Regions from separate parts of the Agrobacterium sp. GW821-FHT14E08 genome, predicted to be linked through region 2. Evidence: predicted binding sites of a transcription regulator. Region 2 holds the regulator's gene; the other holds the start of a gene.

Region 1 (7,118 bases), on a different contig from region 2:
TGGGATCGAGGCCGGACGTCGGCTCATCGAGGAAGACGAGGTCAGGATCGAGCGACAGCGCCCGGGCAAGCGCCGCGCGCTTGATCATGCCGCCGGAAAGCTCGGATGGATACTTGTCACCCGCATCGGGCTTCAGCCCCACCATCTCGATCTTCAGATAGGCAAGCTCGTCCATCAGCTTTTTCGGCAGGTCAAGATATTCCCGCATCGGCAGCTGGATGTTTTCCTTCACCGTCAGGCCGGAAAACAGCGCGCCCTGCTGGAACAGCACGCCAAGCCGCTGGTCAAGCATCATGCGGTCGTCTTCGCTCGCCTTGTCGTAATCGGTGCCGAGAATGCGGATTGCGCCCGCCTGCCGCGGCAGGAGCCGCAAGATCGCCCGCATCAACACGGATTTGCCCGCGCCGGAGGGACCGATAAAGCCGAGGATTTCGCCGCGATAGACATCGAGATCGAGATTTTCGAGCACGTTGCGGCCATTGAAACCGACGGTCACGCCCTCGACGGAAAGCACCACCTCGCGCCCGTCTTTCCCGGTTCTGGTCTCCTGCGGTTTCTGGTCCAGTTTCTCCAACGCGCCCTCCCTAAAAATCGATGGCTGCGTAGAAGATGGCGAAAAGACCATCCACCAGAATGACGACGAAGATCGACTTCACCACCGAGGAGGTGACGTGCTGACCGAGCGATTCCGCCGAACCGCCCACTTTCATGCCCTCCACCGCCGCGACGATGCCGATGATGAGCGCCATGAACGGCGCCTTGATCATACCCGCCGCAATGGTCGATTCCTCGACAGCGCCATGCAGGCGCGACAGGAACACCTCGAAAGTGATGCCGGAATAAAGCAATGCCACGATGGCAGCACCAAAAAGCGCTGCGAAGTTGGCAAGAATGGTCAAGAGCGGTAACGCGATGGTCAACGCCACCAGCCGCGGAAACACCAGCACACCGACAGGGTTGAGACCGATCACCTTCAGCGCGTCGATTTCCTCGCGCATCTTCATCGAGCCGATTTCCGCCGTGATCGCGCTGCCGGAACGGCCGGCGATCATGATCGCGGTCAGGAGAACGCCGATTTCGCGCAATTGCAGAATGCCGACCAGATCGACAACGAAGACTTCCGCGCCGAAATAACGCAGCTGGAACGCGCCCTGCTGGGCGATGATCGCGCCGATCAGGAACGACATCAGCATGATGATCGGCACGGCGCGCACGCCCATATGGTCGATCTGGTTGACGATTGCCGCCGGCGAGACGCCGCGCCCGCGCCCGAGCTTCATCTGCGCGCCGCGAACGGCCGAGCCGAGAATATACATGCCCGCCAGGAAATCCGCGCCGTTCTGGATCACGGCCTGGCCGATCGGCGCGAAGATGCGCTCCACCAGTCCGGGCTTCGCAACCGGCTCGCCCTGCATCTCTGCCTTATCGGGCAATTGACCGATGACGTCCTCGATCCGGTCGTTGCCGGAGAGCGTGACGGTCGCGCCGTTCGCCTCAAGGTCCCTGCGCAGGCGCTGGATGATCCACGCACCTGTCGTGTCGATGGCTTCGACGGCGGAAAGATCGATCTCGACGGCGCCGCCGGATTTGCTTTTTTCGATCCGGTCGAGGCTTTCAAAAATTCCGGAGAGATTGCTGTTGCGCCAGGAACCGCTCATGACAAAACGCAAGCCGCCGCCGGAGACGCTGTCGTCTTCGGTGATTGCGGCCGGGTTCGCCTGTTGCCGTGTGTCCTGTTCTTGCATAATGCTCCGAGCGAGTGCAGCCGTCACGAGATTCTTAAAGGTTTCATAACGTTTTGGCCTCCGGCAGGCCACAGTGACGGCTGACAATTCGTGATAAATTTGGCGTCATGTGTCTTTTGCCGCCCAATCGGAAGTGAAAAAACATGCCCCGTTACCTTCAAGCCACAACAGAACGTTTTCCCGTCGCCGGCAGCTTCACCATTTCACGCGGCACCCGCACGCATGCGGATGTCGTAACGTGCACCATCCGCGATGGTTCCTTTACCGGCATTGGCGAATGTGTGCCCTATCCGCGTTATGGCGAAAGCATCGACGGCGTCATCGCCGATATCGAGGCGATGGCGCAGCAGATCGCCGGCGGCGTGACACGGCAGGAACTGCAGCAGACGATGCAACCCGGCGCTGCCCGCAATGCGGTGGATTGCGCGCTGTGGGACCTCGAAGCCAAGATCAGCGGCAAAACCGTTGCCGAGCGCATCCTCGGACAGGCGGCAAAGCCGCTTGTCACCGCCTACACCATCTCGCTTGCCGATCCCGAGACCATGGCCGCAAAGACGGCGGAAAACGCAGGCCGTCCGCTGCTGAAGATCAAGACCGGCACGGCGGATGACGAAGCGCGTCTAAGGGCCGTGCGCGCCGCCGCACCCGAAGCGCGCATCATCATCGACGCCAATGAGGGCTGGAATGATTATAATATCGAATATTATCTGAGACTTGCGGCAGAGCTGAAGATATCGCTGATCGAGCAGCCGCTACCCGCCGGCAAGGATGACATCCTCGCCCGCATCGACCATCCGGTGCTGATCTGCGCCGATGAAAGCGTGCATTCCACGAAGGACCTCGCCGCCCTGCGCGACCGTTACGATGCGATCAACATCAAGCTCGACAAGACCGGCGGCCTGACCGAAGCGCTCGTCATGAAGGCGGAAGCGGAACGGCTAGGCTTCACCATCATGGTCGGCTGCATGCTCGGCACCTCGCTCGGCATGGCGCCTGCGGTGCTGGCGGCGCAGGGTACAGCCTTTGCCGATCTCGACGGACCGCTGCTGCTGGCCGAGGATCGTGAGCCGGGGCTGGTTTATGAGGGTTCGCTGGTTTATCCGGCGCGGCCGGAACTGTGGGGTTAAGTCGTGGATATTGAAGGCAGAGAAAAACGATAAGGCGCAACCTCGCCGCTTGTTTCTTCTCCCCGCCGGGGAGAAGGTGGCCCGAAGGGTCGGATGAGGGGGCAACGCTAGCGGTATACGGAGATCTCGCCCCCTCATCCCGCTGCCGCGGACTTCTCCCCGGCGGGGAGAAGACACAAGGGGCACGCGCTCGCCTCGCATGAAGGAACTGGGGCATGCCTCTAAAGGGTCGCTGATTTATCCGGCCTGCTGGAAATTGGGGCGCCGCTCTCGCGCGGGCTACGAATGACACGACTGCGCGCCGTAATTCCATCCGCGCTCGCTTTCACGAAAAACAAACGGTAATCTAAACCTCTTCACCGTCATCCTCGGGCTTGACCCGAGGATCCATTGCACGGGTTTGTAGGTCCTCGGGTCAAGCCCGAGGATGACAAAAGCAAGCTATCCCAATGTATGCCGGCACCAATAGCGAAGTCACCCCATCACCTTTATGCCATTAGCCAACCCGCCGGCGCATCCCCCAACGAAACGCATCGTCGCGAAAGCTGGCTTGCTTCAATTATGCCGCGTGCTTCCCAATCAGCCCCGGAATATTCACCGGTTCCATTTCATCCGAAGCATGTTCAGCGGTAACGTCGCTCGTCTGCATCCAGGTGATCAGCTCGAAGCTGCCATCGGCATTTTCCGCGATCGCCGTGCAGCTTTCCACCCAGTCCCCAGTGTTGATGTAGCGGATGCCGTCCATGTCTTCCATGACAGCATGGTGAATGTGTCCACAGATGACGCCATCGACATTGTTGCGCCGTGCCTCGTCAGCCACCACGCGCTGGAATTCGCCGATGAAGTTGACGGCGTGTTTGACCTGCAGCTTGGCCCAGGCCGAAAACGACCAGTAAGGCAGGCCGATGCGGCGGCGCACGGCGGCAATAGCGATGTTGATGGCGATCGCCGCGTCATAGGCCCAGTCGCCGAGATAGGCGAGCAGGCGGGCATTGCGCACCACCACATCGAACTCGTCGCCATGGATGACCAGATATTTCTTGCCGTCGGCGGCCTCATGGATCATGCGCTCGGCCACTTCGATGCCGCCGAAATGCATGCCCGGAAATTCCCGCAGGAATTCGTCATGATTGCCGGGAATATAAACGATGCGCGTTCCCTTGCGGGCCTTGCGCAGCAGCTTCTGCACCACGTCGTTGCAGCCCTGCGGCCAGTACCAGCTGCGGCGCAGGCGCCAGCCGTCGACGATGTCGCCGACGAGAATGATCGTCTCGGCCTCGTGATATTTCAGGAAGTCGAGCAGATAATCCGTCTTGGCCGCCTTGGACCCAAGATGGACATCCGAAATGAAAAGCGTTCTGAACTGTCTGGTTTCGATTTGACCGGCCACGGATTTCATCCCCCTGTTCGGTTGCGTCCCTGCGGCTTTCTTACCTCTCAGAACCAGACTCGTGTTTCAGCAACATGACAGAGACGGGTTTTTGTATGGAATATGACGAATGGCTTCACGAAAACGCGAATAGGCCATGCGCGCATTTGCATGGGCGGGGGGCAAATAACGGCTGTACCGCGGGGAAGTTTGTTGTATTCAGGGCCACCAGACGCAATTAGACATGACGGTGGAAAATGACCTCTCACGATAAGAACAACACGCCCGCCAACACGGCAAAGGCCGACATCGAGGAACAGGCGCTCTTTTTCCACCGCTATCCGCGCCCCGGCAAGCTGGAAATCCAGGCCACCAAGCCGCTCGGCAACCAGCGCGATCTGGCGCTGGCCTATTCGCCTGGCGTCGCCGCACCCTGCCTCGCCATCCATGAGAATCCCGAGATGGCGGCGGACTATACCGCCCGCGCCAACCTCGTCGCCGTCATTTCCAACGGCACGGCGGTTCTCGGCCTTGGCAACATCGGCCCGCTTGCCTCCAAGCCTGTCATGGAGGGCAAGGCCGTCCTCTTCAAGAAATTCGCCGGCATCGATGTTTTCGACATCGAGATCGATGCTCCCGGCATCAACGACATGGTCTCCACCATCGCAGCGCTGGAGCCCACCTTCGGCGGCATCAACCTTGAGGACATCAAGGCGCCGGAATGTTTCGAGGTGGAACGCCAGCTGCGCGAAAAGATGAACATTCCGGTCTTCCACGATGACCAGCACGGCACCGCGATCATCGTCGCCGCCGCCGTCACCAATGCGCTGGAACTCGCCGGAAAATCGCTCTCGGGCGTCAAAATCGTCGCCTCGGGTGCAGGTGCGGCAGCCCTTGCCTGCCTCAACCTGCTCGTCGCCATGGGCGCGAAGAAAGAAAACATCTGGGTCCACGACATTGAAGGCCTCGTTTATGACGGCCGCAACACGCTGATGGACGAGTGGAAGGAAGTTTACGCCCAGAAGACCGACAAGCGCGTCCTGGCCGAAACCATCGACGGCGCCGACGTCTTCCTTGGCCTTTCCGCCGCTGGCGTGCTGAAGCCGGAACTGCTGGAGCGCATGGCGGAAAACCCGCTGATCCTCGCGCTTGCCAACCCCAATCCGGAAATCATGCCGGAAGCGGCGCGTGCGGCCCGACCGGATGCGATGATCTGCACCGGCCGTTCGGATTTCCCGAACCAAGTCAACAACGTTCTCTGCTTCCCCTATATCTTCCGCGGCGCGCTGGATTGCGGCGCAACCACGATCAACGAGGAAATGAAGATGGCCGCCGTTCAGGCCATCGCCGAACTCGCACGTGAGGAAGTCTCCGAAGTCGCGGCAAAAGCCTATAGCGGTGAAACCCCGATCTTCGGCCCGAACTACCTCATCCCTTCGCCCTTCGATCCGCGCCTTATCCTGCGCATCGCCCCGGCGGTTGCCCGCGCCGCTGCCGCAAGCGGCGTCGCCGCCCGGCCGATCACCGATTTCGAAGCCTATCTCGACCAGCTGAACCGTTTCGTCTGGCGCTCCGGCTTCATCATGAAGCCGGTCTTCAATGCCGCCAAGGCTGCCGAAAAGAAGCGCATCATCTTTGCCGAAGGCGAAGACGAGCGTGTGCTGCGCGCCGCCCAGGTGCTCCTGGAAGAAGGCACCGGCATTCCGATCCTCATCGGCCGTCCGCAGATCATCGAAACGCGCCTGAAGCGCTTCGGCCTGCGCATCCGCCCGCATGCGGATTTCGCCGTGGTCAATCCGGAAGACGATCCGCGCTACCGCGATTACGTTGATGACTATTTCGCCCTCGTCGGTCGCGCCGGCATCAACCCGGAGGCGGCCCGCACCATCGTGCGTACCAACTCCACCGTCATCGGTGCGCTTGCGGTGAAGCGTGATGAGGCGGATGCGCTGATCTGCGGCCTCGAAGGCCGTTATGACCGCCACCTGCGCGACGTGAACCAGATCATCGGCAAGCAGGAAGGCGTGCGTTCCTTCGCCGGCCTCAGCCTGCTCATCACCCAGCAGGGTGCGCTGTTCCTCACCGATACTTTCGTGAATTACGACCCGACCTCCGAGGAAGTGGCGGAAATGGCCATTCTCGCGGCCAAGGAAATCCGTCGCTTCGGCATCACGCCGAAGATCGCCCTCGCCAGCCATTCCAATTTCGGCTCGCGCGATTCCGAAAGCGCCCGCAAGATGCGCCGCGCCCTGAAGATCGTGCAGGAAGCCGCACCGGAACTGGAAGTCGATGGCGAAATGCAGGGTGGATCGGCGCTGTCGGAAGCGCTGCGCAAGCGCGCCATGCCAAACAGCGTGCTGACCGGTGAAGCGAACCTGCTGGTCTTCCCGAACCTCGATGCCGCCAACATCACCCTCGGTGTCACCCGCACCTTGACGGAAGGCCTGCATGTCGGCCCCATCCTGCTCGGCACGGCCCTGCCCGCCCATATCCTGTCGCCCAGCGTCACCTCGCGCGGCGTGGTCAACATGGCGGCGTTTGCCGTGGTGCAGGCCTCGCATCCTTCGGTGTGATAGAGGCCGCATTAACGCAATTTTGAACAGGCTGTTGCCGCATTGCGGCAACAGCTTATGTTATCTTCCTGAAACACGGATTTCGTGAAGTATAACGCCCCTGCCACCGGCCGGGGACATCGAACGGATCGAACAATTGACCCGCCGCAGCCGCATCATCGGCATCCTGCTTCCCCTTGTTTTCGTCGCCCCGGCCGCCGCTTTCGCGGATCAGGTCTGTGATACGCTCTACGCGCAATTGCGCGAGCCGCCCCGCGTCATCGGCAATACGGCCGAGGTGCGGCGTTATGCCAATGCGCTCGCC
Region 2 (7,118 bases):
AGCCAGACGCCCTCACCGCGCTCAAAGCGCAGGGGGGCTCTGGAAAACGTATCAAACAATGGCGCGGCGGCTTCGGCCATGGCTGTATCACTCCTTGCGCAGATGCGCTGTCAACGGTTGTCAATAGGCTTCAAGGGTTATCCCTCGCCTGAAAATCAAAAATGCCGCCTCGCGGCGGCAGGGGCACTATTGTCACTTCGTTTGCCGATGTCAACAAAAGTCCGCGTTTCCCGGGCTTCTCAAGCCCTAGTAGGTGGCGGCCGGCGAGCCCCAAGGTGTTGCCTTTCAGACTCAACTCGCCAGCAAGTTGGGGAAAACCGGAAAATCGATTCCAGATGATTCCCCCGACTCTTGCCACGGAGTCTGCGTGGCACTAGGTTAATCGCTAATTACTAGACTGCATTGCGGCGGAACTAGTCACCAAAAATCCGGCGGAAACCACGCTTGCGGCACGCCCGCGAGACGGAGAAGGATTCTGCCGAAAATACACGCGACAAGCGGAGAAGCGGCATGAACTGGACAGACGAGCGAGTCGAAAAACTCAAGAAATTGTGGTCCGAGGGGCTTAGCGCCAGCCAGATTGCAGCGCAGCTGGGCGGTGTCAGCCGCAATGCCGTAATCGGCAAGGTCCATCGTCTCAACCTGCCGGGACGCGTCAAGGCTGGCGGTCCGGTCACTTCGGCGCGTTCCGCGCCCAAGCGCACCGCTGCACCTGCCCCGCGCACGACGACTTTCGCAGGCCGCGTCAACGCAGCCCCGGCGCGGGTTCTCACCCGTTCGAACGCGGCAACGGCGCTGCATGAGGAGATTGACATCGAGACCGCACAGGTTCTCGATTACGTTCCTTCCAAAAACGTTGTCACGCCGATTTCCCGTCGCCTGACGCTGACGGAACTGACCGAGCGCACCTGCAAGTGGCCGGTTGGCGATCCGCTGAAGGACGACTTCCATTTCTGCGGTTGTGAAGCGCTGGAATCCTCGCCCTATTGCAAGTTCCATGCGAAGCTCGCCTATCAGCCGGTAAGCGAGCGCCGCAAGGCTTGAGTGTTGCGGCACGTTATCAGCACTCAAAAACTACGGGCCTTCGGGCCCGTTTTTTTATGGCAAAACCCAAGGTGGTTCCGACTTGGAGCACGTTTTGTTCAAGAAGCGTTGCCAATCCTTGCTCTTGCGCGCTCTGCGAACTTACAGCTGCAACGCGCCCTTGCTGCAAATGCTCTGAATTCGTCCGCGGCATGCCGCGTCCTTTTTCATGCATGTCAGGTTTCACCACTTAATCCGGACTTCAACGGACCATCTGCCGCCCTTCTAAAAAGGACGAGGGCGCCCTGTTTGCGGAAAGTTCAAAATCGAAAGGCCCGACACCATTCCGGTTTCGGGCCTTCTGATTTCTGCGTAATCCGAATGAAACTACAGGTTTCAGTTCCGCTCAGGCTTCCATCGAATATCCGGCACCACGCACGGTGCGGATGACATCCTGCATATGGGAGAAATTCAGGGCCTTGCGCAGGCGTCCGACATGCACGTCGACGGTGCGCTCATCGACATAGATATCGTGACCCCAGACGCCATCCAGCAATTGTGAACGGGAGAAGACCCTGCCCGGCGATGTCATCAAAAACTCAAGCAGGCGGAATTCCGTCGGGCCGAGGCGCACTTCGCGGCTTTTGCGGTGAACGCGATGAGTCTCGCGATCCAGTTCGATATCACCACATTTCAGCACCGACGAGAGAACCTCGGGACGGGCCCGGCGCAGCATGGCCTTGACGCGGGCCATGAGTTCCGGGGTCGAGAACGGCTTGACGACATAGTCATCGGCGCCGGTGGCAAGACCACGAACCCGCTCGCTTTCCTCACCGCGCGCCGTCAGCATGATGATGGGCAGGCGCTCGGTTTCCGGCCGCATTCTCAAACGACGGCAGAGTTCGATACCGGATACGCCGGGCAGCATCCAGTCCAGGATGAGAAGATCCGGAATACGCTCCTGCAGCCTGATTTCCGCCTCATCGCCACGGGGTATCGTGTCGACGTCGTATCCCTCAGCCTCGAGATTGTAACGAAGCAGGACGCTCAGCGCTTCCTCGTCTTCCACAACTGCAATCTTGGGCACCATATACTGAACTCCGCAAGCTTCTGCCTGTCTGTTACTCGGTCACCGAACCGAGAGTGTTGGAACTGTCGTCCTTCGGACGTTCGCCCTCCGGCTGGCTGCCGGTGGTCATGTAGTAGATCGTTTCAGCGATATTCGTGGCATGGTCGCCGATACGCTCGATGTTCTTGGCGCAGAACAGGAGATGCGTGCAGGTGGTGATGTTGCGCGGATCTTCCATCATGTAGGTCAGAAGCTCACGGAAGAGCGACGTGTACATGGCGTCGATTTCCTCATCGCGCTCGCGAATGGCATTGGCCTTCTCGGCGGAACGCGTGGAATAGACGTCGAGGACTTCCTTGAGCTGCACCAGCGCCAGTTCCGATAGATGCTCGATACCGCGCGCGAGCTTGCGCGGCACGCCGGTTCCGGCAACCGCGATGACGCGCTTGGCCGTGTTCTTGCCGAGATCGCCGACGCGTTCGAGATCTGCGGCGATACGCAGGGTGCCGATGATCTCGCGAAGGTCTGCCGCCATCGGCTGACGCCTGGCGATGGTGACGATGGCTTTGTCGCCGATTTCGCGTTCGGCGTGGTCGAGAATTGTATCGTCGGAAATGACCTTCTGCGCGAGTGCGGCATCGGAATTGACAAGCGCGCGCACGGCATCGCCGCACATCTGCTCGGCAAGACCGCCCATTTCGGCGATACGGCGCGTCAGAAACTTCAATTCGTCGTCATAGGCCGACAGGATATGCGAATGGGTCGTTGTCTGTGTCACGGTCTAGTCCTCCGGCTTGGCCTGCATGCGCGGACCCGGAAGCGGGCACGGCAGAGGCACCAGTCTTGTTCGGTTTCGATAAAGCGCCGGCCGGGATCAGCCGAAACGGCCCATGATGTAATCCTGCGTGCGCTGGTCATCCGGATTGGTGAACATCTTGTCCGTTTCGTTTTCCTCAACAAGATGACCAAGATGGAACATGGCCGTGCGCTGGGAAACACGCGCCGCCTGCTGCATGGAGTGGGTGACGATGACGATCGTGTAATTGGTGCGCAACTCGTGGATCAGCTCCTCAACCTTCGCTGTCGCGATCGGATCGAGCGCCGAGCAAGGTTCATCCATCAGGATGACTTCCGGGCTGACGGCAACCGCGCGGGCAATGCACAGACGCTGCTGCTGACCGCCGGAAAGACCCGTGCCGGATTCGTGAAGACGATCCTTCACCTCATTCCACAGGCCGGCCTTCTGCAGGCTGTGTTCGACGATCTGGTCCATATCTGCCTTGTTACGAGCAAGACCATGGATGCGCGGACCGTAGGAGATGTTCTCGTAAATCGACTTCGGAAACGGGTTCGGCTTCTGGAACACCATGCCCACGCGGGCGCGCAGTTCCACGACGTCGATCGCCTGATCGTAGATATCGTCGGTATCGAGCGTGATCTTACCGGTGACCCGGCAACCGTCGATCGTATCGTTCATGCGGTTCAAGGTGCGCAGGAAAGTGGATTTGCCGCAACCGGACGGGCCGATAAGGGCGGTCACCGTGTTTTCCCGGACATTGAGGTTCACGTCGTAAAGCGCACGCTTCTCGCCGTAATAAACCGAAACGTCCTTGCCGATCATCTTGTATGAAACTTCATTCATTTTCTTGTCCAGCGCCTTTTCAACTGCTGCTTCCGACAACATGTTCATTGCTCAATCTCCCTCTACCAGCGCCGTTCGAAGCGGCGACGCAACAGGATTGCGCCAACATTCATGACGATGAGGAACAAAAGCAGGATGATGATAGCGCCGGATGTCCTTTCGACAAAGGCGCGTTCGGCTTCGTTCGCCCACATGTAAATCTGCACCGGCAGAGCCGTGGACGGATCCATCGGCGTTGTCGGATAATTCGCAACGAATGCCACCATGCCGATCAAGAGCAGCGGCGCCGTTTCGCCCAGCGCGTGAGCAAGGCCGATGATCGTGCCGGTCAGAATGCCGGGCATGGCAAGCGGCAGGACGTGATGGAAGATCGTCTGCATCTTGGAGGCGCCGAGGCCGAGTGCTGCGGCGCGGATCGACGGCGGTACGGCCTTCAATGCGGCGCGCGTGGCGATGATGATCGTCGGCAGCGTCATCAGCGTCAGGACCAGGCCGCCGACCAGAGAGGCCGAGCGCGGAAAGCCCATGAAGTTGATGAAGACGGAAAGACCGAGCAGACCATAAACAATGGAGGGAACGGCCGCGAGATTGTTGATGTTCACCTCGATAAGGTCCGTCAGGCGGTTCTTCGGCGCGAATTCCTCGAGATAGATCGAGGCGGCGACACCGATCGGCAGCGACAGAACCAGCACGATCATCATCATATAGAAGGAACCGATCAGCGCCACACCGACACCCGCCGCTTCCGGACGGCTCGAATTGCCGTTAACGAAGATGCCGGTATTGAAATGTTTGCCAAGCTGGCCACCTTCGGCGAGCTGGTTCATCCAGCCGAGCTGCTGGTTCGAGATGCGGCGGTTGGCCTCATCCACCGTCAGATCGACCTGGCCCTTGAAGGCGCTATCCACATCGCCCGATGCCAGAAGCGTGACGGTGCGTATGGTGCCGATAACGGCAGGATCAGCGACGACGATGTCGCGCAACTGGGTGCGGACGCTGTCGGAGATCATGACGTTAACGGCGCGCAGACCGGCGCGGTCCGTTGGCGCGACGCCGAGAACCTTGGCAACCGCATCGCGGGCGAGGACGGGATAATTGGCCGTCATCAGCTTTGCGGGATTGGCGGCACGCTCATTCTTCGGGTCGATGATCAGTTCGGAGAACTCGACCGGAACGGTGATCATCGTCTGCTGGAACGCGGTGTAACCCTTGGATACGACCGACCAGAGCAGCAGGAAGAGAAAGATGAGGCCGAAGGAAATCGCTGCCATTCCATAAGCACGGAAGCGGCGTTCGGCGGCATAGCGGCGCTTGATGCCGATATCACGGCGCGTGGCCTTGTTCACGGCGGCACCGGCCGCGGGAGAAACGATGTCGGTCATTCATATTGCTCCCGGTATTTGCGCACGATGTAAAGCGCGTAGATATTCAGGCAAAGCGTGATGGCGAAAAGCGTGATGCCCAGTGCGAAGGCAACCAGCGTTTGCGGCGAGGTGAATTCAAGGTCGCCGGTCAGCTGGCTGACGATCTTGACCGTCACCGTGGTCATGGGTTCGAAGGGGTTGAGCTGCAGGCGCGCGGCAACACCAGCCGCAAGAACCACGATCATGGTTTCGCCGATCGCACGCGATGCCGTCATCAGCACGGCGCCGACGATGCCGGGAAGAGCGGCGGGAACGATGACCTTCTTGATGGTTTCGGACCGCGTCGCGCCAAGGCCGAGCGAACCGTCACGCAGGGAACGCGGCACCGCGGTGATGATATCGTCCGACAGCGACGAGACATAGGGGATCAACATGATACCCATGACGAAGCCGGCGGTGATGACGCTCTGCGCCTGGATGAAATTGGCGTAGTTACCCGTCGCCAGACCGTTGATCTGCGTGGAAATGTCTCTGAGGAAAGGACCAACCGTCGTCAGCGCGAAGAAGCCGTAGACAATGGTCGGAATACCGGCGAGCACCTCAAGCAGCGGCTTTGCCACGGAGCGAAAGCGCGGCGACGCATATTCCGACATATAGATTGCCGAAAACAGGCCGACCGGGACAGCCACCAGCATGGCGACGAGACCGATATAGAGTGTGCCGGCGAGCAGCGGGATCAGGCCGAACTGACCGGAGGAGTCGGTTGCGCCAGCCGCCGCGAAACGTGGATCCCACACCGTACCGAAGAAGAACTGGTGGGCCGGAACCATGGTGAAGAACTGGATCGCTTCCGTCAGCATCGACATAACGATGCCGATGGTCGTGAGGATGGCGATGGAAGAAGCGACGAGCAGGGCCGCGAGAATGACCCTCTCGACCTTGTTGCGTGCCCGGAAGCGCGGTGCAATCGAACGCAGCGCATAAGCGGCACCGCCGAGTGCGGCCAACAGCACGATGGCGACCATCGCGAAACGGCTGGTGGAGGTCATGTCGTTGAGCGTATGGGCGGCATCGACCATGAACCGCTCGGGATCACCGGCGATCGCCACACCCTTCGAGGCCAGAAGCGGCCTTACCGCCGCCGTATCGGCATCGACCTGCGCGGTTTCCTCCGCCGTCAGCCGCTGAAGGCCACGGGCGATGGAGGTCACCATGCCATAGGTCAAGCTCTGCTGCGCCTCGGATTGCGCCCGCACATCCTCAGGGAAATTTCCGCGTACCGCCGAGGTGACGACGAGCGGGCTGACAATGAGCCAGACAGCAAGAATGAACGCCGCGGGCAAGACCGCCCAGACGACCGCGTAGGAACCGTGATAACCGGCACGGGAATGCATGTTGGCGGGACGCCCGCCAGACAGGGCAACGGCACGGCGGCTGCCGAGCAGATAGCTGCCGATGCCGATCAGCGCCAGTATCAACAAAAGGATCGATGTGTTCATTAGAGTTCCCTCGGCGTGCCTCAAGAGCACGGTGCGATATCGGGCAAATCAAAAAGTCATCAAAACGAGACGGCTGAACCACCCGGAGATGCTTGCCGCCTGACTGGATCAAAGTCTGGCAAGCGTCAAGGTTGATACATCCTATCCATCTGTAATCGATCAACAATTATGTGGACGACGATGGATCGGAACTGTCAACCGGAGACAATCACCAAAGCGGAAGAGCGCCGGAGCGGAACGAGGGGCGCAGCATGCCGCGCCCCTCTTCTTTATTACATGGACGCGCCGGCTGCGAACTTGGCGCGGATTTCTTCGCGCTCCTTGTCCGGAGCGGCAACGAGGCCGTAGTTGGCAAGCGGAGAATCCGGGCCGATCATTTCATCGGAAACGAAGAACTCGACATATTCCTTGAGGCCCGGGATAACGCCCAGGTGAGCCTTCTTCACGTAGAAGAACAGCGGGCGGGAAACCGGGTACTTGCCGCTGGCAACCGTTTCGGTGGACGGAACGACGCCCGAAAC

Evidence for each region. The regulator PhoB, encoded in region 2, activates phosphate uptake and scavenging genes when phosphate is short. The targets are predictions, from matches to a motif close to TGTCATNNANCTGTCAT.
Region 1: AC1ROR_RS05580 (UDP-2,3-diacylglucosamine diphosphatase) is a predicted target of PhoB. The motif match lies at 4,326-4,342, and genes of this name have one in related genera.

The regions. Positions count from the first base shown of each region.
Region 1 is NZ_JBXAPJ010000001.1:1,125,882-1,132,999, forward strand. Features, by position in the region: gene AC1ROR_RS05565 (ABC transporter ATP-binding protein) at 1-574, opposite strand, end outside; gene AC1ROR_RS05570 (ABC transporter permease) at 585-1,745, opposite strand; gene dgcA (N-acetyl-D-Glu racemase DgcA) at 1,889-2,872, shown strand; gene AC1ROR_RS05580 (UDP-2,3-diacylglucosamine diphosphatase) at 3,432-4,271, opposite strand; gene AC1ROR_RS05585 (NADP-dependent malic enzyme) at 4,499-6,814, shown strand; gene AC1ROR_RS05590 (DUF2865 domain-containing protein) at 6,951-7,118, shown strand, end outside.
Region 2 is NZ_JBXAPJ010000002.1:468,827-475,944, forward strand. Features, by position in the region: gene AC1ROR_RS10995 (aspartate aminotransferase family protein) at 1-80, opposite strand, end outside; gene AC1ROR_RS11000 (GcrA family cell cycle regulator) at 511-1,044, shown strand; gene phoB (phosphate regulon transcriptional regulator PhoB) at 1,430-2,113, opposite strand; gene phoU (phosphate signaling complex protein PhoU) at 2,145-2,870, opposite strand; gene pstB (phosphate ABC transporter ATP-binding protein PstB) at 2,967-3,782, opposite strand; gene pstA (phosphate ABC transporter permease PstA) at 3,797-5,116, opposite strand; gene pstC (phosphate ABC transporter permease subunit PstC) at 5,113-6,597, opposite strand; gene AC1ROR_RS11030 (substrate-binding domain-containing protein) at 6,870-7,118, opposite strand, start outside.